3 regions of the Paenarthrobacter sp. NPDC090517 genome follow, and region 2 is predicted to be linked to each of the others. Evidence: predicted binding sites of a transcription regulator. Region 2 holds the regulator's gene; each other region holds the start of a gene.
What was found. The regulator LexA, encoded in region 2, represses DNA repair genes until DNA is damaged. The targets are predictions, from matches to a motif close to TCGAACANNTGTTCGA.
Positions count from the first base shown of each region.

Region 1: ACIQTW_RS13710 (Y-family DNA polymerase) is a predicted target of LexA. The motif match lies at 2,127-2,142, and genes of this name have one in related genera.
Region 3: ruvA (Holliday junction branch migration protein RuvA) is a predicted target of LexA. The motif match lies at 2,165-2,180, and genes of this name have one in related genera.

Region 1 is NZ_JBIVXN010000004.1:15,543-25,105, reverse strand. It holds gene ACIQTW_RS13720 (LacI family DNA-binding transcriptional regulator) at 1-430, opposite strand, end outside; gene ACIQTW_RS13715 (sugar porter family MFS transporter) at 567-2,033, shown strand; gene ACIQTW_RS13710 (Y-family DNA polymerase) at 2,204-3,502, shown strand; gene ACIQTW_RS13705 (hypothetical protein) at 3,540-4,328, opposite strand; gene ACIQTW_RS13700 (uroporphyrinogen-III synthase) at 4,528-5,685, opposite strand; gene cobA (uroporphyrinogen-III C-methyltransferase) at 5,698-6,732, opposite strand; gene nirB (nitrite reductase large subunit NirB) at 6,742-9,372, opposite strand.
Region 2 is NZ_JBIVXN010000006.1:41,863-51,425, reverse strand. It holds gene hflX (GTPase HflX) at 1-1,270, shown strand, start outside; gene ACIQTW_RS17380 (ATP-dependent DNA helicase) at 1,263-3,323, shown strand; gene lexA (transcriptional repressor LexA) at 3,329-4,072, opposite strand; gene ACIQTW_RS17370 (LysM peptidoglycan-binding domain-containing protein) at 4,423-4,782, shown strand; gene ACIQTW_RS17365 (histidinol-phosphate transaminase) at 4,860-5,978, shown strand; gene hisB (imidazoleglycerol-phosphate dehydratase HisB) at 6,025-6,651, shown strand; gene hisH (imidazole glycerol phosphate synthase subunit HisH) at 6,648-7,391, shown strand; gene ACIQTW_RS17350 (hypothetical protein) at 7,407-7,550, shown strand; gene priA (bifunctional 1-(5-phosphoribosyl)-5-((5-phosphoribosylamino)methylideneamino)imidazole-4-carboxamide isomerase/phosphoribosylanthranilate isomerase PriA) at 7,598-8,341, shown strand; gene ACIQTW_RS17340 (SseB family protein) at 8,341-9,270, shown strand; gene ACIQTW_RS17335 (MFS transporter) at 9,322-9,563, shown strand, end outside.
Region 3 is NZ_JBIVXN010000001.1:384,293-393,855, reverse strand. It holds gene pdxT (pyridoxal 5'-phosphate synthase glutaminase subunit PdxT) at 35-736, shown strand; gene ACIQTW_RS01785 (YebC/PmpR family DNA-binding transcriptional regulator) at 740-1,495, shown strand; gene ruvC (crossover junction endodeoxyribonuclease RuvC) at 1,561-2,139, shown strand; gene ruvA (Holliday junction branch migration protein RuvA) at 2,243-2,887, shown strand; gene ruvB (Holliday junction branch migration DNA helicase RuvB) at 2,880-3,956, shown strand; gene yajC (preprotein translocase subunit YajC) at 4,100-4,483, shown strand; gene secD (protein translocase subunit SecD) at 4,598-6,349, shown strand; gene secF (protein translocase subunit SecF) at 6,349-7,338, shown strand; gene ACIQTW_RS01750 (bifunctional (p)ppGpp synthetase/guanosine-3',5'-bis(diphosphate) 3'-pyrophosphohydrolase) at 7,500-9,563, shown strand, end outside.

The sequences.
Region 1 (9,563 bases), on a different contig from region 2:
TGGCCAATTCATGGACCCGTTCGTCCGAATCCAGCAGGGTGGCGGCAATGATTATCCCCACTCGCGCCTCAATTAGTGATTCCAGAGCGCCGTGGTCCTCTCCGCCAACAGACCGGGAGACACTCAGGATGAGCCTGTTGCCATCCTGCGGCAGTGCCATGCGGACGCCGTTGAGGATGTCGGCGTAGACCTCATTGCGGATGTCCAGGAGATGGAGGCCGACGGCGGACCGATGCTTTCGTGCGAGATCGGCAGCTACTGCGTTGGGTCGGTAGCCCAGGCGCTTTGCGGCATCGAAGATCGCCTGTTTGGTTTCCTCGCTGACGCCCGGCGCGCCCCGGAAGGCAAAAGACACGAGGGTTCGGGAGACGCCGACTTCCCTGGCGACGTCGCTTTGGGTGGCCGAACGATGGCGGTTGTCGATAACCATGTCCTCATCCTCCCATGATGGAAAGGCGGGATCTTAGCGATTTGTTAGTTTGACCTTACATTTAAGCCTTTCGCGCGTTAGTCTGTATTCAGCGCGGGGTGAATATGACCCGCAACACACCGACAAAGGAGTCTTGATGTCTGCCACACAAACGCAGCGGGGAGCCGCCGATGGCACTTCCCTCCCTCCGCTGACAAATGGTCCGCACAGAAAGCGCCTCGGCCTCGTTGCCTTGATAGCCACCTTCGGTGGTCTTCTCTTCGGCTACGACACCGGCGTTATCAACGGCGCACTGAGGCCTATGACCGTGGACCTCGCATTGACGCCGCTGACGGAAGGAATCGTCACCAGCTCCCTTTTGTTCGGAGCAGCTGCCGGAGCGGTTGGCGGCGGGCGCTTGTCCGATAGTTGGGGTCGCCGCAAGACGATCATCCTGTTGGCCGTCCTGTTCTTTGCCGGGACCATTGCCTGCGTCTTCGCACCGAGCTTCGAAGTCATGGTCCTGGGGCGGGTCATCCTCGGTTTGGCTGTCGGTGGCGCCTCCACCGTGGTCCCGGTGTTCCTTGCCGAGCTGGCCCCGTATGAAATCCGTGGCTCCCTTGCGGGGCGGAATGAACTCATGATCGTCATTGGGCAGCTCGCGGCTTTCGTGGTCAACGCCATCATCGGCAATGTCTGGGGTGAGTTCGGGGGAGTCTGGCGCATCATGCTTGCGGTCGCGGCCCTGCCCGCCATAGCTCTGTTCTTCGGTATGCTGCGTATGCCTGAGTCGCCGCGTTGGCTCATTTCCAAGGGGCGCTCGCAAGAAGCGCTGGAAGTGCTGAAGACCATTCGATCCGTGGAGCGAGCCGAGGCTGAAATGGCCGACGTGAAGCACCTGGCTGATGAGGAACGGGCTTCAAAAGCAACCTCCTGGGCAGCGCTCAAGGACAAGTGGATCCTGCGCATTGTGCTGGTAGGTATCGGTTTGGGTGTGGCTCAGCAGCTAACCGGCATCAACTCGATCATGTACTACGGCCAGTCCGTGCTGGTCGAAGCCGGCTTCGACTCAAGTGCAGCCCTCATCGCCAACATTGCCCCCGGTGTCATTGCCGTTGTCGGCGGCGTCATTGCCCTGACGCTCATGCAGCGGATCAATCGACGCACCACCCTGCTCCTTGGATTCACGCTGACCACTGTTTGCCACTTCCTCATCGGAATCGCCTCGATCGTCCTGCCTGTCGGCAATGCAGCACGTCCTTTCGTCATCTTGTTCCTGGTGGTTGCGTTTGTAGGATCCATGCAGACATTCCTCAACATCGCCGTGTGGGTGATGCTGTCCGAGATCTTCCCGCTGCATGTTCGCGGCTTCGCGATCGGCCTGTCGGTATTCTGCCTCTGGATAGCCAATGCTCTCCTCGGTCTCTTCTTCCCCACGTTGGTGGCGGGCGTGGGTATTACGGGAACGTTCTTCCTCTTTGGGGTTGTTGGAATCCTGGCCCTCATCTTCATCTACACGCAGGTTCCCGAAACCCGCGGACGCACCTTGGAGGCTCTCGAAGAAGATGTGACCACCGGTGCCATCTACCTGGTGCACAAGAAGGAGCCGGCTGGTATGTCCTAGGTTTCAGTAGTAGTCGCATCCCGCCCGCCGGACTTCCGTAGTCTGGCGGGCGGGATGTCTTCTTGTCAGAGGCTAGCGGTACAGTGAAGGTATTCGAATGTATGTTCGAATGCATGGCGTGTCTCACACTCGAATGCGGGCACGCGTGCTAGTGCGAGCCAAGGAGTGGAATGTCCAAGCCAGCGCTCATGCATCGCATGCAGGAGATCGCCCACGTGGATATCAACTGCTTCTATGCGTCGGCAGAACGTGCCTTCAATCCTGCGTTGGAGGGCAAGCCGCTGATCGTCCTGTCCAACAACGACGGCTGCGCCGTGACCAGGTCGCCGGAGGCCAAAAGACTGGGAATCGGACTCGGCGAGCCTTGGTTCAAGCTTGCTCCACGCGCCAAGGAATGGGGACTCATTGCACTCTCAAGCAACTATGAACTTTATGGAGACATCAGCTCGCGGGTGATGGAGCTCCTGGCCCGGTACTCAGCATGGCAGGAGGTGTACTCCATTGATGAAGCGTTCCTCGGAGTCAAAGGGCAACCCGACGATCTGCTGGAGCTAGGGCGCACCATCAAAGCTGCCTGCCAACGACACGTGGGGGTTCCCGTTTGCGTAGGAATCGCGCGCACCAAGACGCTTGCCAAGCTGGCCAACAAGTGGGCAAAGCACAACCCGGCCTTCAACGGCGTGTGCCGGTGGGACTCCATCCCGGAGCCCCAACGCGAAGCACTCATGGCACGGCTCTCCGTGATCGAAATCTGGGGCGTCGCCACCAGGCTCACGAAACGCCTGAACGCGATGGGGATCTTCTCCATCCTGGACCTGGTCCGTGCCGACCCGGTGGCATTGCGGGACAAGTTCTCCATCGTCATGATGCGGACTGTGCTGGAACTGCAAGGCACCCCCTGCATCCCCATGGAGGAGGAACGGATCGGACGGGATCAACTGATCTTCTCCCGATCCTTCTCCACACCAATAACCTCAGCGGCTGAGCTGCGGCAGGTACTGAGTGTCTATGGCCAGATGGCCAGTGCCAGGCTGGCCAAACATGACCTGCAAGCCAAGCTACTGACTGCCTTTGCCGCAACATCGGTCTACAACCCCAACGACAAATCGTTCCCCACTGTCAACGTCAAGCTGCCAATGCCCACCTCGGATCCGGTGTTGCTGACCAAGGCCGCGCATGCGCTGGTTCCAAAAATCCAGGAAGGCGTGAGGTACGCCAAAGCTGGAATCATGGTCACGGACCTCCGACCCAGCGGCAACCAGAAACCGCTGGAAATCTTCGAGAACCGGCATGAAGAACGGGGCATAGGCCCCTTGCTCGAGCAGGTCAGTAAGCGCTATGGCCGTGGATCCATCGGTTTGGGCCATGCGGGCATCAAAGGCGGCCCGGACTGGTCCATGAAACGCGACATGCTCAGCCCCCGCTACACCACCAACTGGGACGAGCTTCCCCTGGTGAAGGCGGCCTAGCGTGGCAGCGAGCGGGATCGGCCGCCGGATCAGCTGATCACTTGTAGGACTCGAACACGATCGAGTCGAAGACAGTGCGCGCCTCTCTCATCAGCTCCGGATTGATCGATTCGTCGATATGGCCCACCGCGATGACAGCCCGCTTGCCGTTCACGTCGACCACCCGGTAGGTCTCGTGCTCATTCTGAGTCGAGTACCAGTGTGTGCAGTGGTACATCATTTCTGAGTGGATGCAGAACTTGCCGCTGTCGCAGGCCGGGATGTCCACGTCGCCCTCGACGGAGTGGTCGAACTCGAAGCCGGAGTAATCGCCCACCATGACCTTGACAGGAGGAGTGCTTGCCGTAAACGACTGCGCCGCCATAGCCCTAGTGAAGGCCCAGTCCGCAGGACCGAAATCGCCAAGGGCGCCCCTCCAGTTGCATGCGTCCTGCGACACATAGAACGCGGACCCAAGGGTCAGGCGGACGGCCCATTCAGCCGGGTGATCCGGGTCATCCTTGCCCAGGCTATTGCCGTCGAGAGCAGACCAGCCGCCTGGGACGGTGATCTGGAAAGGCTCCTTGTAGCCGTCGACGGGGACCAGGTATGTGCCGGCGTCGATATCGCCACTCTTCGGCAGCGGCGGGACCGTGCGAGGGTCGCGGCTCTCAGGCAGCGGTGGGACCGTGTGAGCCTCCGTCATCGGAGAACTGGCAGACGGCAGGGATGCGTCGTAAGGCTCATATTCGCACCCGCCGAGACATCCAATCAGTGCGATAGTCAGCACGGGCAAGAGATGGCGTGACCGCTGAGCGGCCTTTTCGAGGGGTGTCATGGAACTCATTAATCCACCAGGCCACTACAAGCTACTGTGAGGCCCCGCAGCCGGGTGGCCTCGCAGGCGGTCCGAGATGGGATGCCGTCGCCTCAAGTCTCCTCCGGTAGAGAACCCGTGACAATGAAGAGTTCGACGGAGAAAAGTTCGACCAGCAGGGCGACATTTAGCTCAGCAAAAGACCGCCATTTATCGCTAACATTCACACCTAAGCCCGCAGCCGGTAGCCGCGCTTCACTACGGTTTCCACAAGTTTGCCATCAGGAAGGGAAGACCTGAGCCTGCTGACCGTCATGTCCAATGCGTGTACGGAACCGCGGAGGTCCAAGAGGTCGGAGAGAGCTTCCCTGGACAGGACAGCCCCGCCCGCGCCGAGCAGCGCTCGCAGTAGCAGGAGGGGAGCGGGCGCAAGGTCCACCACCTCACCGTTGATCCGCAAGCAGCGTCCACGGAGCTCGATGGTGGCGCTCTTGGTTTCCAAACGTCGCACGTGGTTCAGCGAAAGGTGTTCGGTTACCAGCCTGATGAGCGCACCCATGCGGTAGCGATCCGGGATCAGCGGGGTGAGCCCGGCGTCGACCAGCGGTTGAGCGGTGACCGGACCGACGGCCGCAACAGTCACCGGACCTTTGAGAGCTTCGATGAGTTGGCGGTAGAGGCCCATTTCGTGGGCGGTGCTCCACATCGCGTCCACGGCCGGGGCACTGGTAAAGGTCAGGACGTCGAGGTTTCCGCTGACCACAGCTTCGATCAGACGCGGCAGTTTGTCTTCGCCGTCGGGCTTCACCCAGCGGTACGGAGTCACCGTCAAGACAGTAGCTCCGGACATGCGGAGCCGTTCAAGCTGGCGGACGTCCGTGTAACCGTGCAACTGCACGGCTACGGTCTTTCCGCGGACGCCCTCGGCCAGGAGCATGTCCACCAGCGTGGCGGTGGTTTCGTCACTGCTGATTCCGACGTCGGCAAGGCCGGCCGCCCGAACGGCGCCGCGGGCTTTGGGGCCACGGACGAACATGCGGCAGGCGGACAGCGTGTCCAGGAGTTGCTCGCCGATTCCAAAGGAATCAGCGGCCTCACACCACCGACGCATGCCGTAGGCGGTGGTGGCGATGCAGATGTCCGGCTTGGCCTCGATGATGGTGCGGGTGTCCTCGATGAGGACCATGTCCTCTTGCACAGGGGCGATCTTCAAGGCGGGGGCGTGCAACACGCTCGCACCGCGGCGCTCCAGTGCCTCAATGAGGTCGCGGGAGCGGCGGTGTGAGGTAACGCCGATTCGGAATCCATCCAACGGCGCTTCTACGGCTTCGGCAACTTCCGGCGCGGCAGTAGCGTCCTGGACTTCGATGGCACGTGCAACAGTCATGTGTTTTTACCTTCAGGCTTCAAGGAGCGAAGCCGCGAGTCGGCTCAGTTCAGCGGATGCTTCGGCATGATTACGGTTGGCTTCAGCAACCCGGACCACCTCGCCGATGACCAACACGGCCGGGTTGCTGCAGCCGGTGGCTGCCGTTTCGATGGTACCGAGGTCAGCGATGGTGGTGCGCTGTCCCGGGCGGTACCCACGTTCCACCACGGCCATTGGCATGTCCGAATTCATCCCCGCTCGGCGGAGACCGGCCGCCAGCTGGGGCAGGGTGCCGATGCCCATGAGGACCACGATAGTCCCGCCAAGTCCGGCAAGGTGGGTGTGTTCCTTCTCGGTCAACGGCGCATGGCCGGATACCACGGTGAACATGTGGCTGACCTCGCGGTGCGTCACCGGGATTCCGGCGGCAGCGGGAACGGAGATGGCACTGGTGACACCGGAGATGACCTTCACCGGGACGCCGGCAGCAACACATGCCGCCACTTCCTCACCGCCGCGGCCGAACACGTATGGATCGCCGCCCTTGAGTCGGACCACATTCTTGCCCAGCAGCGCAGCCTCCACCATCAACTTCTCGATGTCCCTCTGAGTCACCTTGTGAAGCCCGGGCTGCTTTCCCACGTCCACAAGCTCAGCCGAGGTCAGATCGGCCAGTTCCTGGTAGGGAGCAAGCCGATCGTAAAACACCACATCGGCATCGCGCAGGGCGTCCACGGCACCCACCGTGAGCAGATCCAGGGCTCCAGGGCCTCCACCCACCAGGGTTACATGGCCTTCGGCACCAGGTGCAGGCTCGAAAGCAACGGGAATCCCGGCGTCGCGGCAGCGTTCCACCAGCGGCAGCCAGCCGGATTCGCCGTCGTCCACTACCGCCACCAAGAAGGGGCGCTCGGGAAGCTGGCCATCGCCCGGAACACCTTCCGGCGCGCTGAGCCGATACACGTTGGCACCGGCGCTCTGGTAGCGGCGGACCGCTTGGCGGGCAGACTTTTCAGATCCCGTGACAAGGACGTCACGGCCAGTGAGATCAATGGTGAGCTGCATGGTGAACCCCTAGTTTTCTGCGCCGACGGTTTCGCTGCGGACCGGGATAGTGGAAGCGATGAGCACGCCGCCCTTTTCCTCGTTGGTGGCCGGACGGATCTGGCCGCGCTCCGGAACAAAGGAAATGGATTCGTCCTTCTGGTTGGGGGCGTTGACGAACGAACGGAAACGGCGGAGGCGCTCCGGGTCCTTCAGGGTCTCGGCCCACTCGTCCTCGTAGGTGTCGATGTGCTTGGCCATCGCGGCTTCAAGCTCTTCGGCAATGCCCAAGGAGTCGTTGACCACTACTTCCTCAACGTGCTTGATGCCGCCGTCGAGCTCTTCCTGCCAGCGCGCGGTGCGCTGGAGGCGGTCAGCTGTGCGGATGTAATACATGAGGTAACGGTCGATGTACTTCAGCAGGGTTTCATCGTCCAGGTCCTTGGCCAGCAGCTGGGCGTGCGCCGGGGTAGCGCCACCGTTACCACCTACGTACAGGTTCCAGCCGTCCGCCGTGGCAATCACTCCAACGTCCTTGCCGCGGGCCTCGGCGCACTCACGGGCGCAACCGGAGACACCCATTTTCAGTTTGTGCGGGCTTCGGAGGCCGCGGTACCGCAGCTCCAAGGCGATGGCCATGGCCACCGAATCCTGCACACCGAAGCGGCACCATGTAGAACCAACGCAGGACTTCACGGTGCGAAGGCTCTTGCCGTAGGCCTGTCCGGATTCGAAGCCGGCGTCCACCAGTTCCTTCCAGATGTCCGGCAGCTGCTCCAGGCGGGCACCGAACATATCGATGCGCTGGCCACCGGTGATCTTGGTGTACAGGTTGTACTTCTCTGCTACGGCCGCGATGACGCCGAGACCCTTCGGCGTGATCTCGCCACCAGCGATACGAGGGACCACCGAATAGGTGCCGTCCTTCTGCATGTTCGCCAAGGCGCGGTCGTTAGTGTCCTGCAGAGCACCACGTCCGGCATCCAGAACATAGGCGGAGTGCTGGCTGGCCAGGATGGAGGCGATGGTGGGCTTGCAGATATCGCAACCCGCGCCGGTGCCGTACTTGGCCATGATGTCTTCGAAGGACGTGAGTTCAAGGACGCGTATGGCATCGAAGAGTTCCTGCCGGGAAAGGCTGATGTGCTCGCAGAGGGCCTTGGAGACCTCAATGCCGGACTTCTTCAGTTCGCCTTCAAGGAGCTTCTTGAGCATGGGAACGCACGAACCGCACTGGGTGCCGGCCCTGGTGCAGCCCTTCAGCTCGCCGAGCTCCTGCACCGGGGAGTTGCCCTCGCAGGCACCGCAGCCGTTGATGGTGTCACGGATAGTTCCGGCCGCCACGTTGTTGCAGGAGCACAGGATGGCGTCGTCCGGAAGTTCGGTCTCCGGAGCCTCGCCACCACCGGCAGCGCTCAGGTAGGCACCCGGTTCGGCGGACAGTTCGCGCCCCAGAAGCGGGCGGAGGCTCATGTACGGGGAAGCGTCGCCAACGAAGATGCCACCCAAAAGCGTCTTGGCATCATCCGTGGTGACAATCTTCTGGTAAACGCCACGCGCGGGGTCGGCGTAGACGATCTCCAAGGAGTGCTCGGTGCGGGCAAACGCGTCGCCGAAGCTGGCAACGTCAACGCCGGACAACTTGAGCTTGGTGGCAGTGTCAAAGCCCGGGAAGGTTGCTTCTCCACCATGAAGGCGGTCAGCAACGATCTCGGCCATGGTGTTGGCGGGAGCCACGAGGCCAAGGCACATGCCTTCGAAGTTGGCCACCTCGCCGATGGCCCAGATACCCTCGACTTCCGTGGCGCAGAAATCATTGATGACAACGCCGCCGCGCTGGCCCAGGCTAAACAGTTGCTCTTCGCCTTCTGCCGCGCGGAAGAGGTCGTCGCGCGGCTTGACGCCAATAGCCACGATTACGAGGTCCGCGTCGATGGTCCGGCCGTCAGCCATCAGGACACCGGTGACGTTGCCGTCGTCGTCCGTGACTACCTCGGAGGGGAAGACGCCACCGTGGACTTCGAAGCCCTTGGCCTCAATCAGGCGGCCGAGGGCCTGACCGGCGCCCTCATCCAGCTGGGTGTTCATCAGCCACGGTGCGCCATTGATGACGATCGGTGTGGCGCCCAGCTGTTCGGTGCCGGCAGCGGACTCAAGTCCAAGCAAGCCACCACCAATGGTGACCGCGTTGACTTTGCGGCCGAGCTTTTCGCGCAGCTCGGCGATGGCTTTGTTAATGGCCCAGACGTCCTCGAGCGTGCGGTAAACGTGGGTGTGCTCGGAACCCGGGATGGGGAGTCGAGCCGCGTCGGAACCCGAAGCCACCACCAGGTGGTCGTATTCGTACTTGTTGCCGGCGGCGGTGAGGACGCTCTTGGCAACGGAGTCGATCTTGACGGCGCGCTCGCCGGTGACCAAAGTCAGGGCTTCGTGGTCCCACATGGACGCATCGCCCAAGGTGAGGTCCACGCCGGTTTCCGTGAGGGCCTTGCTCAGCGCAACGCGGTCGTAGGGGAGGTGTGCCTCTTCGGTCAGCACCGTAACCTGCCAACCTTCAAGTCCGCGATTGAACATGGCGTCGGCGAAACGGTGGGCAGCGGGGCCGCCGCCGACGACGACGATGCGGCGCGGGTTCTCTGTACTTGAAGTGTGTCCGGTCACTGGTGGGCCTTTCGCAGATGTTGCAGACGGATCTCCGCAACTTGTGGTTCCAGCCTAGGGACGGGCAGTTTCGCTTCAGTTTCCCTTATGTTTCGTGATCTTAACTTCTGCATCACGAACGCATTTCGTGAGGTGTGAGGTCTCTTTTACGCGTTTGACACAAACACGGACACCCGATGAAACACCCGGGT
Region 2 (9,563 bases):
CCTTGAGCGCGTTGTACTGGCCGGCCTATGGACTGAGGGGACTCTGGCAGATGCGGAGAACTCCCTCCGCGAGCTCGCAGCACTTGCAGAGACCGCGGGATCCGAGGTGTTGGATGGCCTCGTCCAGCGTCGGCAGAAGCCGGACCCCGGGACCTTCCTCGGTTCCGGTAAGGCTCAGGAACTTAAAGACATCGTTGCGGCCACAGGCGCCGACACCGTGGTGGTGGACACTGAGCTTGCCCCCTCTCAGCGACGCGGCCTTGAGGACATTGTGAAGGTCAAGGTTGTTGACCGCACCACGCTGATCCTGGATATTTTCGCCCAGCACGCCAAGAGCCGTGAAGGCAAGGCGCAGGTGGAGCTCGCCCAGCTCGAGTACCTGCTCCCGAGGCTTCGTGGTTGGGGCGACTCCATGTCCCGCCAAGCCGGTGGCCAGGTGGGTGGAGCAGGCGCTGGAATGGGTTCGCGTGGTCCTGGTGAAACCAAGATCGAACTTGATCGGCGTCGAATCCGCACCCGCATGGCTAAGCTGCGTCGTGAAATCGCCGCTATGAAGCCGGCACGTGAGACCAAGCGTGCCAACCGGCGTCGCAATGCTGTTCCTTCTGTTGCCATCGCCGGGTACACGAACGCTGGAAAGTCGTCCCTGCTCAACCGCCTTACTGACGCAGGGGTCCTGGTGGAGAACGCCTTGTTCGCCACCCTGGATCCCACGGTCCGCAAGGCGCAAACCCCGGACGGCATCGGCTATACCCTCGCAGACACGGTTGGGTTTGTTCGTTCACTCCCAACCCAGCTCATCGAGGCTTTCCGATCAACGCTGGAGGAAGTTGCTGATGCAGATCTGATCCTCCATGTGGTGGATGCATCCCACCCGGACCCTGAGGGCCAGATTGCAGCGGTAAGGGCTGTTTTCACCGAGGTGGACGCCCGCAAGGTTCCGGAGATCATCGTCCTCAACAAGGTGGACGTCGCGGATCCCTTTGTGGTGGAGCGCCTCAAGCAGAAAGAACCCCGCCACGCTGTTGTATCCACCCGCACGGGCCAGGGCATCGCGGAACTGCTGGAAGATATCAGCCGGTCCATCCCGCGGCCTGGCGTCCGCCTTGAACTGCTCATTCCCTACGATCGTGGGGAAATGATCAACAAGCTGCACAATTCCGACTCGGAAATCCTCAGCCTTGAGCATGAGGAGAACGGGACCCGCGTAGTTGTCATGGTGCGCGAAGGCCTGGCCGCCGAACTGGAGTCGTTCGTCAGTAATGGTTGAGAAGGTGGCGGCGGACGCCGTCGAATCGGTGGGCGAGAAGACCACCCTCGAGCTGTTGGATCGGGCTGTTGCCGGAATGGGCGGACAAAGCCGTGCCGGCCAGCACGAAATGGCCAAGCATGTTACCCGGGCCATCGAGACCGGGGAGCATCTGCTGGTCCAGGCGGGAACGGGAACAGGTAAGTCGTTGGCTTACCTGATTCCGTTGATCGCCCATTCCATGGACAGCGATAAACCGACTCTCGTGTCCACCGCCACCCTCGCACTGCAGACCCAAATCGTCGGCCGGGACCTTCCCCGGTTGCTGGAGACCATCAACCCTGCCCTCGAGCGCCCGGTCAATGTGGCGCTGGTCAAGGGCAGGGCAAATTATGTGTGCCTGCAGAAACTCGAAGGCGGGTTCCCCAGCGAAGAGCCTTCCGAAGGGCAACTGTTCTCCCTTGGCGAGGACACCAGCGTTCCCCACTTTGCTGCCTCCATGGGCGGGCCGCAATCCCAGCTGGGTAAAGAAGTAGTCCGCCTTCGGGAATGGGCGGAGAAAACCCCGACCGGCGACCGCGATGAACTCATGCCCGGAGTCACTGACAGGGCCTGGCGCCAGGTATCCGTGACTTCCATGGAGTGCCTGGGGGCTCAGAAGTGCCCCGTGGCAGAAGAGTGCTTCAGCGAGTTGGCGCGCTCACGGGCGAGTGAAGCCGACGTCGTGGTCACCAACCACGCCATGCTGGCAGTGAGCGCCTTTGAAGGCCTGGCCGTGCTGCCTGAGTATGACGTCGTGGTGGTTGACGAAGCACATGAGCTACAAGACCGCGTGACCGGCGCCGTTTCAGGCCAGTTGTCCGTGGCCATGGTTCACGCTGCGGCATCAAGCGCCCGCAAGCACACAGCCATCACAGTGGACGCCCTCAACGCTGCAGCGGAGCGGCTGGATATGGCCATCGCCGGCGTTCCCAACGGGCTGTTGCCCAACGGCCTCAACGATGAACAGCTGGATTGCTTGGACCAGTTACGGGACGCCGCCCGCGCTGCGCTTTCGGATTCGAAGACGGATTCATCAAACGCAGTCGACGGCGGACGGCAGCTGGCCCGTTCACGGCTCATGCTGATCCTGGAATTGTGCGAACGCATGCTGGCCGCCAAGGAGAACCGCGAAGTGGTCTGGTTTTCCCGAAACAGCACGTTCGACCCCCAGCAGGGGTATTCACAACCTGATGAAACTGCCCCGGCCTTAATTAACATCGCCCCGCTCAGCGTCGCCGGACGGCTTCGCGAAGGGCTCTTTGCCGGCCACACTGTAGTGCTGACCTCCGCCACGCTAGCCATCGGCTCGGCTTTTGAACCGGCAGCAGGTGGCCTCGGCCTCATCGGCGACGGCGCCCCGAGCTGGACCGGGATCGATGTGGGTTCGCCCTTTGATTATCCCAAACAGGGTGTCCTGTATGTGGCAAAGCACCTCCCGAAACCCGGGCGCGGTACCTCGCCCGAGGCGCTCGACGAATTGGAAGACCTCATCCGGGCGTCCGGCGGGGGAGCCCTGTGCCTGTTCTCCTCGCGGCGTGCGGCCGAAGAAGCAGCCGACGCCATGCGGCTCCGGCTGGACGTGGATATCCTCTGCCAAGGCGAATCCACCATGGCGGCCCTCGTGAAGCAGTTCGCCGATGAGCCCGACACATGTCTCTTCGGAACCATGTCACTGTGGCAGGGCGTAGACGTTCCGGGTGGCTCGTGCCGCTTAGTGGTCATTGACCGTATTCCCTTCCCACGGCCTGATGATCCCCTGATGACTGCGCGCTCCAGGGCAGTGGCGCAATCAGGTGGGAATGGCTTTATGGCCGTATCAGCTACGCACGCTGCCATCCGACTGGCGCAGGGCGCTGGCCGCCTGATCCGTTCGACAGGGGACAAGGGGGTAGTCGCAGTGCTGGACTCCCGGCTTTCGACGGAACGCTACGGAGGCTTCCTGCGTGCCGCTCTGCCGCCGTTCTGGGCAACGACCGACCGAACAGTAGTCCGTGGCGTCCTGGAGCGTCTGGGCTCGTCCAAGGCCTCGTAGAGCGCCTAAAGGGAGCGGAGTACCGAAACTACCTTGCCCATGATGGTGGCTTGATCACCCAGGATGGGTTCGTACTGGGTGTTCTGCGGGAGCAGCCACGTATGGCCATCCCGCTGCCGGAAGGTCTTCACGGTTGCTTCGTCATCCAGTAGGGCTGCCACTATGTCGCCGTTGATGGCGTCGTTCTGGCGGCGGACCACCACCCAATCACCGTCACAAATGGCGGCGTCAATCATGGAATCGCCGGCCACTTTCAGCATGAACAATTCGCCATGCCCCACAAGTTGCCGGGGGAGCGCAAGCACGTCTTCCACCGTCTGGTCAGCCAGGATGGGGCCACCGGCCGCAATGCGGCCCACCAGAGGGACCATGGCGGTATCACTTGCACTGGCCAGCTCTGTTACGTTCAGGCCACCCGCGCTGCGAAGGGTGGTGGGCGCTTCCACGCCCGGTATGGGGCCACCGTCCAGGGTCAGAGGCATCAGGACTTCCATGGCGCGAGGACGCTTGGGGTCCCTGCGGAGATAGCCGAGCTTCTCCAGTTGGGACAGCTGATGAGTGACGCTCGACAAACTGGCCAGACCCACGGTGTCGCCGATCTCGCGCATGCTGGGCGGGTATCCGTTGTCATTGACAGACCGCTGGATGGTCTCCAGGATCTTTTTCTGCCGGACAGTCAGGCTCTTGGGACTCTTCTGAGGCTGCTGGCTCCGCAGGGGTGCCCCGCCGCCCGTGGCTTTCGCTGCCATGTTCGCCAATGCCTTTCCATTTCGCCCCGAAGCGAGCCCGGGGTTGTCGGGTCTGCAAAAAATGTCAGACCCTCCTGTTCCACTGAAACAGTGCTGTTTCTTCACTCAAACGTAGGGCAGGCACAGGCGTTTATCAAACATTTGTTCTAGCGAGTCTCGACACCGTTCGTTGATAAGTGCTAAAAATGTCATAGCAAGGTTCGAATATGTGTTCTATAAACCAGATGCTGACGCCGGATGTTCGAACAGAGTGTTCGAACAACCGGGAATCAGATGACGGGAACACAAAGAATTGGCCGCCAAGCACCGGGCACCCCGGAACCTGGCAATAGCTCAGAAGGGCTCAGCTCATGTCCGCAATCACTACGTTCGCTGATTTCCGCACCACTCAGGCACCCACTCGCCTGCGTCTCACCCGGCGGGGACGGATTGTCTTCTTCGGCATCCCGGCAATGCTGTTGGTGGCGGCGCTGCTGACCCTCGCCGGTTTTATCAACTCCCCGGCCAAGGCGTCGGACTCCCAGTCCCAACTGCGTCCGCCTGTTGCAGTCACTGTCACGGTTCAGCCGGGCCAATCCCTCTGGGGCATCGCCGGGGCGGCTGCGCCCGAGCGGGACCCTCGTGATGTCATCGCGGAGATCATCCAGCTGAACGACCTCCGTGGCGGCCGCATCCTGCCCGGCCAGCAGCTGTTCGTTCCTGCGAACTAGTTGTCCACCACCCGCGGGATCCGCTGGCCTGGCGTCACAGTTACCCGGCGGTCCCGGCTGCCCCTTAAACTGTGATGGTGAGTGACCAGCTTGAGCGACTTGACAGACTTCCCCTCCGGACCAACCTGCGTGGACTGAGCCCCTATGGCGCACCGCAGCTTGACGTCCCCATCCTGCTCAACGTCAACGAAAACACTCATGGGGTCCCAGCTGATGTCCAAGCCGCCATCACCGAGGCTGTTGCCGCTGCGGCTACAGGGCTGAACCGCTATCCGGACCGCGAGTTCACCGAACTACGTGAAGCCTTGGCCGAGTACCTTGGCCACGGACTTTCTCCAGACAATATCTGGGCGGCCAACGGATCCAACGAAGTCCTGCAGCAAATCCTCCAGGCATTTGGTGGACCGGGACGCAAGGCGCTCGGGTTCCCGCCCACGTACTCCATGTACCCCCTCCTGGCGAGTGGCACGGACACAGAGTATGTCCGCGGGGTGCGTGCTGACGATTACGGGCTGGATGCCGAATCGGCCGCCGCGCAGGTTCGGGAAACGGGTGCCAACATTGTGTTCCTGTGCTCACCCAACAACCCCACCGGTACAGGGTTGAGCTTGGACGTTGTTGAAGCCGTCTACGAGGCTGGCGAAGCGAGCCAAGCGATCGTGATCGTGGACGAGGCCTACCACGAGTTCGCGCACGACAATACTCCGAGCGCCATGACGTTGTTGCCTGGACGTGAGCGGTTGATCGTCTCGCGAACCATGAGTAAAGCGTTCGCACTGGCGGGTGCCCGGCTCGGCTACATGGCGGCAGCCGCGGAAGTCACGGACGCCATCAGACTGGTCCGCCTCCCGTACCACCTGTCTGCCGTCACGCAGGCAACTGCCCTGGCTGCACTCAACCACCGCGAAGCCCTCATGGCCGACGTCGAGGACATCAAGGTACAGCGCGACCGGATTGTGACAGAGTTGCTGCGCATGGGCCTCAAGCCTGCGGCGTCCGATTCCAATTACGTCTTCTTCGGCGGCCTCGAGGAGCCGCACGAGATTTGGCAGGGCCTGCTCGATGCCGGTGTGCTGATTCGCGACGTCGGCATCCCTGGACACTTGCGTGTCACTGCTGGAACCGAACCGGAAACCACAGCCTTCCTTGAGGCTTTGGAAGCACTGCTGGACGGCAAGGCGCCACAGCGCGCCTAAACTTGTCCATAGACCCAACCCATTCTCCGCGTATAAGGACGTCCCAATGAGCGAAACCGGCGCCAAGCCGACCGCTGCCCGCACCGCGCGCATGGAGCGCACCACCAGCGAGTCTTCAGTCCTGGTGGAGATCAACCTGGACGGTTCCGGTGTCTCGGACATCAGTACCTCGGTTCCGTTCTATGACCACATGCTGACGGCTCTGTGCAAGCACTCCCTGATCGACATGACCGTAAAGGCCACTGGCGATACCCACATTGATGCGCACCACACGGTGGAAGATGTCGCCATCACCTTTGGCGAGGTCCTGCGGACGGCACTTGGCAACAAGGCCGGCATCCGTCGCTTCGGTGAAGCAACGGTTCCTTTGGACGAAGCCTTGGCGCACGCCGTCGTTGATGTTTCCGGACGTCCCTACCTGGTGCATGGCGGTGAGCCGGCCGGGCAGGAGTACCACCTGATCGGTGGACACTTCACGGGCTCGTTGACACGCCACGTGTTTGAAGCAATCACGCTGCACGCCGGAATCTGCCTGCACATGAATGTCCTGGCCGGCCGGGACCCGCACCACATCGTCGAGGCCCAGTTCAAGGCCTTTGCACGCGCGCTGCGCGCAGCCGTGGAGTCCGATCCCCGTGTTGAGGGCATCCCGTCCACCAAGGGGGCATTATGAGCGGCCAGTTTCTGAAGAATGGGGCGGTGGCTGACGCTACTGCATCCGTGAAGCCGGAGTCGCCGGAAGGCAAGCCCACCGTAACTGTGCTGGACTACGGATCGGGCAACGTACGGTCCGCTGTCCGTGCACTGGAGCGCGCTGGCGCCCACGTGGTTCTGAGCTCCAAGCCTGAGGATGTGCTCAACGCTGACGGTCTGGTGGTGCCCGGCGTGGGTGCCTACGAGACGGTGATGAAGGAGCTCAAGTCCGTCGATGCCATCCGCATGATCGGACGCCGGGTTGCTGGTGGCCGCCCTGTGCTGGCCATCTGCGTCGGCTTGCAGGTCCTCTTCGAAGCCGGTGTAGAGCACGGCACCGAATCCGAGGGTATGGCCGAGTGGCCGGGCAAGGTTGAACTCCTTCCCGCTCCCGTGGTGCCGCACATGGGCTGGAACACCGTGGACGTACCGGAGGGCTCCAAGCTGTTCGCCGGCGTCGAACAGGAACGTTTCTACTTTGTGCACTCCTACGGTGTGCAGGAGTGGAACTTCGACGTCGTTCAGCCCCGCATGGCTCCTCCCATGGTCACTTGGTCCGAACACGGTGCACGCTTCATTGCTGCTGTCGAGAACGGCCCGCTCTGCGCTACGCAATTCCACCCGGAGAAGTCAGGCGATGCCGGAGCCCGGCTCCTGCGAAACTGGGTGGACAGCCTCCGTAAGCCCGCTCCGGAAGCATCCGGAAGCGATACCGCCTAGATGTGGGGGTCGGTATTGCTGATGGCCCTCGCCGGCCTGCTGATAGGCGGGGGTATCTCCTTCCACCAGCAGAAAAAACCGCGCTGGGTTTCCATTTGTTTCTATGTGCTGGCCGGGATGTCCCTGCTGGCCGCCTATCTCCTGACGCTGGGTAACTGAACCAGTCGCTCAATAAACCGCGTCACTTTCGAACTCCAAGGACACACATGACCACCTCCGCCCAGTCCGTTCTGGAACTCCTGCCCGCCGTCGACATCGTTGACGGCCAGGCAGTCCGCCTCCTGCAGGGAGAAGCCGGCTCGGAAACCAGCTACGGTACACCGCTGGAAGCAGCATTGAACTGGCAGAACGCCGGTGCCGAATGGGTGCACATGGTGGACCTCGACGGCGCTTTCGGCCGTGGAAACAACGCCGCGCTCATCAGCGAGGTCGTGTCGCAGCTCAACGTCAAGGTGGAACTCTCCGGCGGTTTGCGGGACGACGAATCCCTTGAGCGTGCACTCGAGCTGGGTGTCGCGCGCGTGAATCTTGGAACGGCAGCGCTGGAGAATCCGGAGTGGACCCGAAAGGCAATCGACCGCTTCGGTGACAAGATCGCCGTCGGCCTTGACGTCCGCGGGACAACTCTTGCCGGACGGGGCTGGACCAAGGAGGGCGGTGACCTGTGGGAGGTTCTGGCACGCCTTGAGGACGCAGGGTGCGCCCGCTACGTTGTCACGGACGTCACTAAGGACGGAACCCTTCAGGGCCCGAATGTGCAGCTCCTTCGCCAGATGGTGGAGAAGACCGGCAAACCCGTTGTCGCTTCAGGCGGTATCTCCAGCCTGGAGGACCTGCGCGTCCTGCGCGAACTGGTACCGCTGGGCGTTGAAGGCGCGATTGTCGGCAAGGCTCTCTACGCCGGTGCCTTCACGCTGCCCGAAGCGCTGGACGTTGCCGGCCGCCGCTGATGCCCCACAACGCAGGACATCAGCACGACGCCGGACATCAGCACGACGACCAGGGCCACGGCAAGCGCGAGCTTCCCGGCCACATAGCGGCCGCCCTGGCCGGTGCCGGAGGAGCTACCGATTCTGCCGGCCAGCCTTGGTCCGGAAGGAGCCTCAGTGGTGACGACGCCAAAATCCACAATTTTGAGGACGACGACGGCTCGGCGGACGCCGGTTATGTAGCCGCCATAGCGGCACTGATCAACGGAACCGGCAGCGAGGCAGACGTAGTTGCCTCCTTGGCGACCGCCAGGGTTTTCGTTCCCGTAGTTGCCCAGTTGGCTGAGGAAGCAGAAGGCGTCGATGGCCTCCATGCTGACAAGCAGGCCGATATGGCTTTGGTCACACTCAAGGCCCCCGATGGGCGCATGGCCATGCCGGTCTTCACCTCGGCAGCTGCCCTTGAGGCATGGCATTCGGAGGCGCGCCCGGTGGCTGTATACGCTGCGCGCGCAGCGCTTTCTGCAGTATCCGAGGGCGCGCAGCTGTTGGTGATGGACCCAGGTTCCGACTTCGCATTTGTTGTGCGACGCCCGGCGATGTGGGCCCTCGCCCAGCAGAAGGACTGGACGCCGTCATACCTTGATGATCAACTGGAGACTGCTCTCGTTTCAACGGTCTCGGCATTTCGGACCGTCCGTCGCTTGGAGACGCAACCCGGTGGCGGTGTTGCGTCCCTGACGGCCGACGGTCGTCAGGTACCTGGTGGCGGTGCAGGGCCGGAACTGCGTGTGGTGCTCTTCCTCGAAGATGGACTCGACGCTGTGGCTGTGCAGACGCTCCTTGCCCAACTGAACGATGCGTGGGCAAGGATGGATTCCTTTGCCGAGGGCGTCGATTCCATGGAAGTAAAACTGCAGCGCGCAGCACAGGAGCCCGCGCGGCATTAATGGCAGTGCCGGTTCCCCGGGGCTGCCCTGGGGAACAAGAGGATTTAGCCAGTGAACTTCGCTCTCTACAAAGAGATGCTGTCCATCCGCCCTGTCCGGCGTCTGCTGGTTGTGGGCATGATTGCGCGCATTCCACACTCGGCGGCGGGCGTGCTCCTCACTCTGCACATCGTGCTGACGCTGGGCCAGGGCTACGCAGCCGCCGGCGCGGCAGCCGCTGTCATGACCATCGGCATTGCGCTGGGTGCCCCCTGGCGTGGTCGCCGGGTGGATATGGTGGGGCTGAGGAAGGC
Region 3 (9,563 bases), on a different contig from region 2:
GGTTACTGAGGGCTTGGACCACTATGATGGACCAATGACCAACCCCCTTTCCGACGCTTCGTCACGCGTGGGTGCAGGACTCCGAATAGGCGTGCTGGCTCTCCAGGGCGACTTCCGCGAGCATATCCACGCTGTTGAGGCCGCTGGAGCCACCGGCGTGGGTATTCGCCGCCCGTCAGAGCTCGACGACATCGACGGCCTGATTATCCCCGGCGGCGAGTCCACCACCATAGACAAGCTTTCCCGGATCTTCGAAGTCCGTGACCCCCTTCAAAAGCGCATCGCGGAGGGCCTTCCGGTCTACGGCTCCTGCGCCGGCATGATCCTGCTGGCCAATGAAATTGCAGACCCGGCTACGGACCTTGACGGAAACCCCCAGCAGACTTTCGGCGGCCTGGATATTACGGTCCGCCGCAACGCTTTCGGAAGACAACGCGAATCCTTCGAAACCGACCTCGATTTCAAGGGCTTGGATTTCAGTGCCGGTGAATCCGGTGTGGATCCCGTTCACGCGGTATTCATCCGCGGCCCCTGGGTGGAACGTGTTGGTCCGGGCGTGGAAGTCCTTGCCCAGGTTGATCCCGACCACGCCAGCCACACGGCTACATTGCATGGAGTGGCTAGAATTGTTGCAGTGCGTTCCGGCCAACTGCTGGCCACCTCCTTCCACCCGGAAGTGACGGGAGAGAAACGCGTGCATGAACTCTTTATTCGAATGATCAGAGGAGAAGCGTAAAGCATGTCAGGCCACTCCAAATGGGCGACCACCAAGCACAAGAAAGCCATCATTGACGGCAGGCGTGCAAAGTCGTTCGCGAAACTGATCAAGAACATCGAAGTTGCTGCGCGCATGGGTGGACCGGACCTTGCCGGCAACCCTGGCCTTGAGCTCGCAGTCACGAAGGCGAAGAAAACTTCGGTACCCAACGACAACATCGATCGCGCCATCAAGCGTGGTGCGGGCCTCACCGGTGAAGTGGTGGACTACACCGAGATCATGTATGAAGCCCGCGGTCCCCAGGGTTCGGCTTTGTTGATTGAGTGTCTGACCGACAACAAGAACCGTGCCGCTTCCGAGGTGCGCCTGGCGATTTCGCGCAACGGTGGCACCATCGCCGATCCCGGTTCCGTGAGCTACCTCTTCGCGCGCAAGGGTGTTGTTGTCTTGCCCAAGAACGGCCTCAGCGAAGACGACATCCTGATGGCTGTCCTTGATGCCGGAGCCGAGGAAGTCAAGGACAGCGGTGAAAACTGGGAAATCCACTCGGAGCCCTCCGATCTCCAGGCCATCCGTGATGCCTTGAAGGAAGCCGGTATCGACTACGAGACTGACGAAGCCGAATTCGTTCCGTCCATGCAGGTGGACTTGGACGTTGACGGCGCCAAGAAATTCATGAAGCTCGTGGATGCGCTGGAAGACCTGGACGATGTCCAGAACGTTTACAGCAACGCGGACCTCAGCGAGGAAGTGCAGGCCGCCCTCGACGCCGAGTAATCGGGTGGGTGCAGCGCAACAACTTTGACAACCAGCAGGTTTACAGCCATCAGGAAGGCCCGGACTTGACTCTTCGCGTATTGGGAGTCGATCCGGGCCTTACCCGTTGCGGCATCGGTGTGGTGGACATTGAGCGGAACCGCCGGGCCACCATGGTGGCAGTCGGAGTGGTGGGCACCTCTGCCGAGCTGACCTTGGACAAGCGTTTGCTGGTCATTGCCCAGGCCATTGACGAATGGTTGGACCTGCACAAGCCGGATGTCGTCGCCGTCGAGCGTGTTTTCTCACAGATGAATGTGAGCACGGTGATGGGCGTAGCCCAGGCGTCGGGCGTCGTCATCGTGGCGGCAGCACGCCGCGGCATCCCGGTCGCATTGCACACACCTTCCGAGGTGAAAGCCGCGGTTACCGGCAGCGGGACTGCGAACAAGGATGCGGTCACCAAATTGGTGACCAAGATTCTGCGCCTGGATGCTCCACCCAAGCCGGCTGATGCTGCTGACGCCCTCGCACTGGCCCTCACCCACGCTTGGCGCGCAGGCAGTGGAATGGGCTCGGTTGGTGGCGCTAACGGAAAGGGCGGGCTCACTCCCGCGCAGAAAGCGTGGGCCGAAGCCGAAGCAAAAGCGCGCCGCAAACGGTGATTGTCAGCCGCCCTTGCTAGGGTATTCGTAGATATGTTCGGATAGTCCGCTTTGGCCGCAGTTTTCACGGTGACGGAGCAGGCAGTATTTCAGGAGCCGGGTCTTGATCAGTTTTCTCCGTGGAACCGTAGCCCACGTTGGTTTGTCCACCGCTGTAATCGACCTCAACGGTGCGGGTATGAGTGTCTTCGCCACTCCGCAGACCTTGAGCCACCTCAAAACAGGAACCGAAGCCAAGCTCTTCACTTCCATGATCGTCCGTGAAGATTCACTCACGCTGTTCGGGTTTGCCGACGACGACGAACGCGAAGTCTTCGACGTCCTGCTCAGTGTCAGCGGGGTTGGGCCGCGTTTGGCCTTGGCTGTTCTCGCCGTGCACGAACCGGAAGCCATCCGGGTGGCGGCCCACACTGGTGACAGCAAGGCATTTACCAAGGTGCCGGGCATTGGTCCCAAGGTTGCCGGCCGCATTGTCCTCGAGCTGGCCGGAAAGTTGGTTCCGCACGGAACCGGCGCGGGTACTGCTCCCGCCGCAGCCCCGAACGCGCAATGGAAGCCGCAGGTAGTCGCAGCCATGACCAGCTTGGGATGGTCCGAGAAGGACGCCAACGGCAGCATCGACAAAGCCATGGCGGACTCGCCGGAACTCGTGGACGCAGGAAACGTAGCCCAAATACTTCGGGCTACACTGCGCTGGCTTGGCCAGGACGGCGCGCGCGCAGGCAACCGCGTAGGCAGCCGTGGCTGAGCAGTCACTCGTCAGCGGGGGCGAGGAACCGGAAGAGCGGGTCATTGAAGCTGCTCTCCGTCCCAAGAACCTGCACGACTTCGTAGGACAGCATAGGGTCCGCAAGCAGTTGGCTTTGGTGCTTGAGGCTTCGAAGATGCGTGGCCGCAGCGCCGACCACGTGCTGATGTCCGGGCCTCCGGGACTCGGCAAGACCACCCTTGCCATGATCATCGCCGCGGAGATGAACGCACCGTTGCGTATCAGCAGCGGACCGGCCATCCAGCACGCCGGGGATCTCGCAGCCATCCTTTCCTCGCTCTCGGAGGGCGAGGTCCTGTTCCTTGACGAAATCCACCGCATGTCCAGGCCAGCAGAAGAAATGCTGTACATGGCCATGGAAGATTTCCGCGTGGACATCGTGGTGGGCAAAGGAGCAGGCGCAACTGCGATCCCGCTGGAGCTTCCTCCCTTCACCCTGGTAGGTGCCACCACACGCGCAGGACTTCTGCCGGGCCCCCTGCGGGACCGGTTCGGTTTCACCGGGCACCTTGAGTTCTATTCCGTGGCCGAACTCGAACTTGTCCTCCGCCGTTCTGCCGGGCTTCTGGACTTGAAGGTAAACTCCGCTGGTTTCACCGAGATCGCCGGTCGGTCACGGGGAACACCGCGTATAGCCAACCGGCTGCTGCGCCGTGTGCGTGACTGGGCGCTTGTGCATGGCATCGAGCAAATCGATGCCCGTTCGGCGTCAGCTGCCTTGGATATGTACGAAGTAGACGAACGCGGCTTGGACAGGCTGGACAGGTCCGTTCTTGAAGCCCTGATAACCAAGTTCAACGGTGGCCCTGTTGGCTTGTCCACGTTGGCTATTGCCGTCGGCGAAGAACCAGAAACGGTGGAGACCGTGGCTGAACCGTTCCTTGTACGTGAGGGACTTTTGGGACGGACTCCGAGGGGCCGAATCGCGATGGCGTCCGCCTGGACCCACCTCGGCTACGCAGTACCGGCCGGAGTCTTTGGCCAAGAGACCCTCGCCTTGTTCGGTGAGGACGAAAACCACGCCGAAAGCATAGATACGGTCGGTTAACACGCTCTGTTCAGCTTTTCCCACTAGACTGGTATGACGCTCGGCACGTTCGAGTCCTTGATCCATGCCCGCTATGCGGATCTGCCAGGGACGTTGCCGTGAACCAAAACGTAAGTACAGAACGGAACTTCCCTGTGGATCCAATGACCATATTGCTGTTCGTCATGCTTGGACTCTTTGTCTTCATGATGTTCCGCCGCAACAAGAAGACCCAGCAGCAGCAGGCTGAAATGCAGTCCAAGTTCGCTCCTGGTGTCGACGTCATGACCAGCTTCGGTCTCTTTGGCCGCATCGTGTCCATCGACGAAGCTGAGAACAAGGTCGTCATCGAACTTTCCCCGGGTAACCAGGCAACGGTTCACCGCCAGGCAGTCACCAAGGTGGTTGAAACCACCCCCGAGGAAGCACCGGTTGTCCCGGATGACGCTTCTTCCCTGACAGCCGCAGAGGCTGAGGCTCCTGCCGCCGTCGAGACACCGGAAGAAACCATCGCGCGCCTCAACAAAGAGGACAAGAAGGACAACTAGCACCGTCAGTCGCGGCGACACCGCGCAAGGCAACTTCTACGGCAGCGGAGAGCCGCCGGCAGACGCTTACCAGCGTTGGCCGGCGGCTGTCCGGCGATAACAGGAAGATCGATAATGGCACGGACCGGCCCCAAAAACTCAGCCCGCAGGGTGCTGACCTGGCTTGGCGCAATTTTCGTTGTATTAACCGCTGTCCTTGCTGGCGGAGTAGTGACTGGCAATGCCAGTTGGGCTCCGAAGCTTGCTCTGGACCTTGAAGGCGGAACCCAGATGATCCTGGCACCCCGGGTGGAGGGTTCCAGCGAGATCAATGAGGAGCAACTCAACCAGGCAGTTGCCATCATTCGGCAGCGAGTGGATGGCTCCGGTGTTGCTGAAGCCGAAATCAGCACGCAGTCCGGCCGCAACGTGGTGGTCAGCCTTCCGGGAACACCGTCGAAGGAAACCCGCGACCTGATTCAGGCTTCGGCCGACATGAACTTCCGCCCGGTCATCACCTATGGCGACCCTGCGGCTATACCGGCCGAGCAGCGCACTCCTGAGGATCAGCTGAACAAGCCGACGGCCGAGCCGGCCAACGCGAGTGATGTCAACTGGATCACCCCGGAAGTCCAGAAGGAATTTGAAGCGCTCGACTGCGTGAATCCGTCACCGGAAAAGCGCGACCGCTCAGATCCCGCCAAACCGCTTGTAACCTGCGAGGCGGCCACTGCCACGACTCCGGCGATCAAGTACATCCTCGGGCCCGTTGAGGTCAAAGGCCAGGACATCAGCGATTCCACCTTTACCCAGGTCCAGGGTGCCCAGGGCTCCGTGACGAATTCCTGGGGCGTCAACATTGTCTTCAACTCGGATGCAACGGCAAAGTTCAAGGCCGTCACCGAACGCCTCAACCAGTTCTACGCTGCAGCGCAGGCCCAGGGTAGTGACGATCCCAAGTCACAGTTCGCGATCGTCCTGGACGACAAAGTACTTTCCGCCCCGCGGGCCCTTGCTGTCATCACTGATGGCAAGCCGCAGATCACGGGTAACTTCACCCAGGCGTCTGCGAAGGCTTTGTCTGACCAGTTGCGGTATGGTGCACTGCCCATCAGCTTCGAGATCCAATCACAGGAGCAGATCTCGGCCACTCTCGGTGGCGACCAACTTCGCCTCGGCTTGCTGGCAGGCATGATCGGTCTGTTGCTGGTGGTCGTGTACTCCCTGTTCCAGTACCGCGCGTTGGGTCTTGTCACCATCGCGTCACTTGTGGTGGCCGGTGTGCTGACCTATCTAGCCATTGCCATCCTTGGATGGACGGAAAACTATCGTCTCTCCCTGGCAGGCGTCGCGGGTCTGATCGTGGCCATTGGCCAGACCGCTGACTCGTTTATCGTCTACTTCGAACGCATCAGGGATGAGCTGCGCGAGGGTCGTGGTCTGGTGTCCGCCGTCGAAAATGGCTGGAAGCGGGCCAAGCGCACCGTGCTGGCTTCCAAGGCCGTCAACCTCCTTGCCGCTCTGGTCCTCTACTTCGTAGCCGTGGGCAACGTACGTGGCTTTGCCTTCACCCTCGGCCTGACGGCGCTGGCTGACTTGCTAGTGGTCTTCATGTTTACCCACCCCATGTTGCAGGTACTTGCCCGCACCAAGTTCTTTGGCGAGGGCCACCGTTTCTCAGGGCTTTCTCCTGACCGTCTCGGCGCAGTTCCCCTTTACCGGGGCGCGGGCCGCCTCCGTACGCCGGAGGAAAAGCCTGCCGTAGTTCGCGCACGCAACACCGGCGCGGCAGCCGAAGCCGAACGACGCATGACCATCGCCGAGAGGCGCCTTGCCGAGAAGGGCCAGCTCACTGGTACTTCCAACGGCACCAAGGAGGAGAAGTAATGACCACGAGCTTCGCAACCTTCGGCCACGAGCTATACACGGGCAAGCGCTCGTACAACTTCGTCAATTCCAAAAAAATCTGGTTCATCATTGCGGCGGTCGCCGTGGCACTCTCCATCCTGATTCCGGTGGTCAAGGGCGGTTTCAACCTTGGAATCGAATTCCGTGGCGGCTCCGAGTTCACCGTTTCGAATGTGAGCACCACAGACGCAAGCCTGGGCGAAAAGGCCGTCCACGACATCGTGCCCGATGCCATTCCCCGCGTTGCCAACGTGGCAGGCAACACCATGCGGATTCAAACGGATCAGCTCACCGATGACGAAACCAAACGGATCAAGGATGGCCTCACCAGCGCCTACGGCGTGACGGAGAACGAAGTGACGTCCAACTTCGTTGGCCCAACCTGGGGTCAGGATGTCACTCGCCAGGCCCTCATCGGCCTGGTGGTCTTCGTTGCCTTGGCAGCTGTCCTGATGGCGCTGTACTTCAGGACCTGGAAGATGTCCTTGTCGGCACTAGTCGGAATGCTGGTCACTATGTTTACCACGGCGGGCGTGTACGCCTTGAGCGACTTCGAAGTCACGCCCTCGGCAATCATTGGCTTCCTCACGGTCCTCAGCTACTCGCTTTATGACACCGTGGTGGTCTTCGACAAGATCCGTGAGAACACCTCGGACATCGCCACGTCCACCCGCCGCACGTTCAGTGAAGAGGTCAACCTGGCCGTCAACCAAACCTTGGTCCGCTCCATCAACACCATGATGGTGGCAGTCCTCCCGGTGGCGGCAATCCTCTTCATTGGTGCCGGGCTCCTGGGCGCTGGCACCCTTCGCGATCTTTCCCTGGCGTTGTTCGTGGGGATCCTCATTGGTACGGCGGCCACGATCTTCATTGCGGCACCGCTGTACGCGTGGCTCCGCCAGAGCGAGCCTGACCTCGTCAAGCAAGCCAAGAAGGTTGCCCACCGCAGGACTGAAGCCACGGTCTAGGGCTGTTCAGTACCGTTGTTTGGCCAAGAGCCGGCCTCCGCACCACTGCGGAGGCCGGCTCTTTGACTTGCCTGCGTCATCGTCATGTGCAGCCCGGTTGCAGAAGCATTCGCCAGCGGGAATAGACTGGGAGAATTAAATCGGTTGTGAGGGGTACTTCTGTGGAAGAACGTGCGACGTCGGCACCACCGGCGGGCGGGGATGACGGCCGCAAGACTGTGGCAGTTCCGGCAACGAGTGTGCCCGGACGAACTGCGGCTGCGGTTCCAGTCGATGCTCCCGGTGCGCGTCCCACCTTCCCGGGACGGAGGGAGCGTACGCGCTCCCGGCTTGCCCGCCTGACGGGGCGGGGCATCGCTCCGTACTCGCCGATCCTGGAGCCACTGCTGCGGACGGTCCGGGCGAACAATCCCAAAGAGGACTTCGACCTGATCCAACGCGCCTTCGCAGTGGCGGAGCAGAGCCACCAAGGGCAGAAGCGCAAGAGCGGTGATCCGTACATCACCCATCCCGTGGCTGTGGCCACCATCCTGGCTGAACTCGGCATGACCGGGACTACCCTGGCAGCAGCGTTGCTTCACGACACCGTGGAGGACACTCCGTACACCCTGGCTGACCTGACGCGGGACTTCGGACCCGAAGTTGCCATGTTGGTGGATGGCGTTACCAAGCTGGATAAGGTCAGTTTTGGCGAGGCTGCGCAATCGGAAACCGTCCGCAAGATGGTGGTTGCGATGGCCAAGGACATCCGTGTCCTGATGATCAAGCTCGCAGACCGCCTCCACAATGCGCGCACTTGGCGGTTTGTTTCCGCGGAGTCTTCATCGCGCAAAGCCCGTGAAACCCTGGAGATCTTTGCACCGCTGGCGCATCGCCTGGGTATGAACACCATCAAGTGGGAACTGGAAGATCTCTCCTTCGCTGCGCTGTACCCCAAGGTGTACGAGGAAATCGTGCGCATGGTGGGCGACCGCACGCCGGAGCGGGAAAAGAGCCTCAGCGTCATCCGCAACCAGATAGCGGATGACCTTCGGACAGCACGAATCAAGGCGACCATCACTGGCCGGCCCAAGCATTACTACTCGATTTACCAGAAGATGATCGTCCGGGACAAAGACTTCGACGACATCAACGACCTCATGGGCGTGCGTGTCCTGGTGGATTCAGTTCGTGACTGTTACGCAGCCCTGGGGACGCTGCATTCACGGTGGAACCCCCTCCCGGGGCGGTTCAAGGACTACATCGCGATGCCCAAATTCAACATGTACCAGTCGCTGCATACAACGGTGATTGGCCCCGGCGGCAAGCCTGTGGAGATCCAAATCCGCACCCACGAGATGCACCGCCGTGCAGAATACGGTGTGGCAGCCCACTGGAAGTACAAGGACCAGCCCAACCGGACGGCGCAAGGCCCGGGCAGCCCGCGTGACGGGGACATGGGCTGGTTGCGGTCGCTGGTGGACTGGCAGCAGGAGACATCGGATCCCGGAGAGTTCCTGGATTCGCTCCGCTACGAGATCAATGCCCGGGAAGTGTTCGTTTTCACTCCCAAGGGTGAAGTCATGGCACTTCCGGCCGGATCCACCCCTGTGGACTTCGCGTACGCCGTGCACACGGAGGTCGGCCACCGAACCATCGGTGCCCGCGTCAATGGCAAGTTGGTCCCGCTCAACAGCGAGCTGAACCATGGCGACTGGGTAGAGATCTTCACCTCCAAGGCTGAAGGCGCCGGGCCCAGCCAGGACTGGCAGCACTTCGTCAAGTCGGCACGGGCACGCAACAAGATCCGCCAATGGTTCACCAAAGAACGCCGCGAGGAAGCCATAGAACGCGGCAAGGACATGCTGACGCGGGCTATGCGGAAGCAGAACCTGCCTCTGCAACGCCTGATGACGCATGACGCTTTGTCTGCAGTGGCGGAGGACTTCCACTATGTAGACATCTCCGGGCTGTATGCGGGCGTTGGCGACGGGCATACCTCGGCCCAGTCCGTCATGGAAAAGCTCGTCGAGCACCTGGGTGGTCATGAAACACCCGATGAGGACCTCGATGAAGTCAGTATTCCAACCCAGGTTGCGAAGTCGAAGTTCTCGGATTCGGGCGTCATCGTGCGCGGCGTCGGCGATGTCTGGGTCAAGCTGGCCCGGTGCTGCACGCCCGTACCCCCGGACCCCATCCTGGGCTTTGTAACGCGTGGATCAGGAGTTTCTGTCCACCGGACGGAC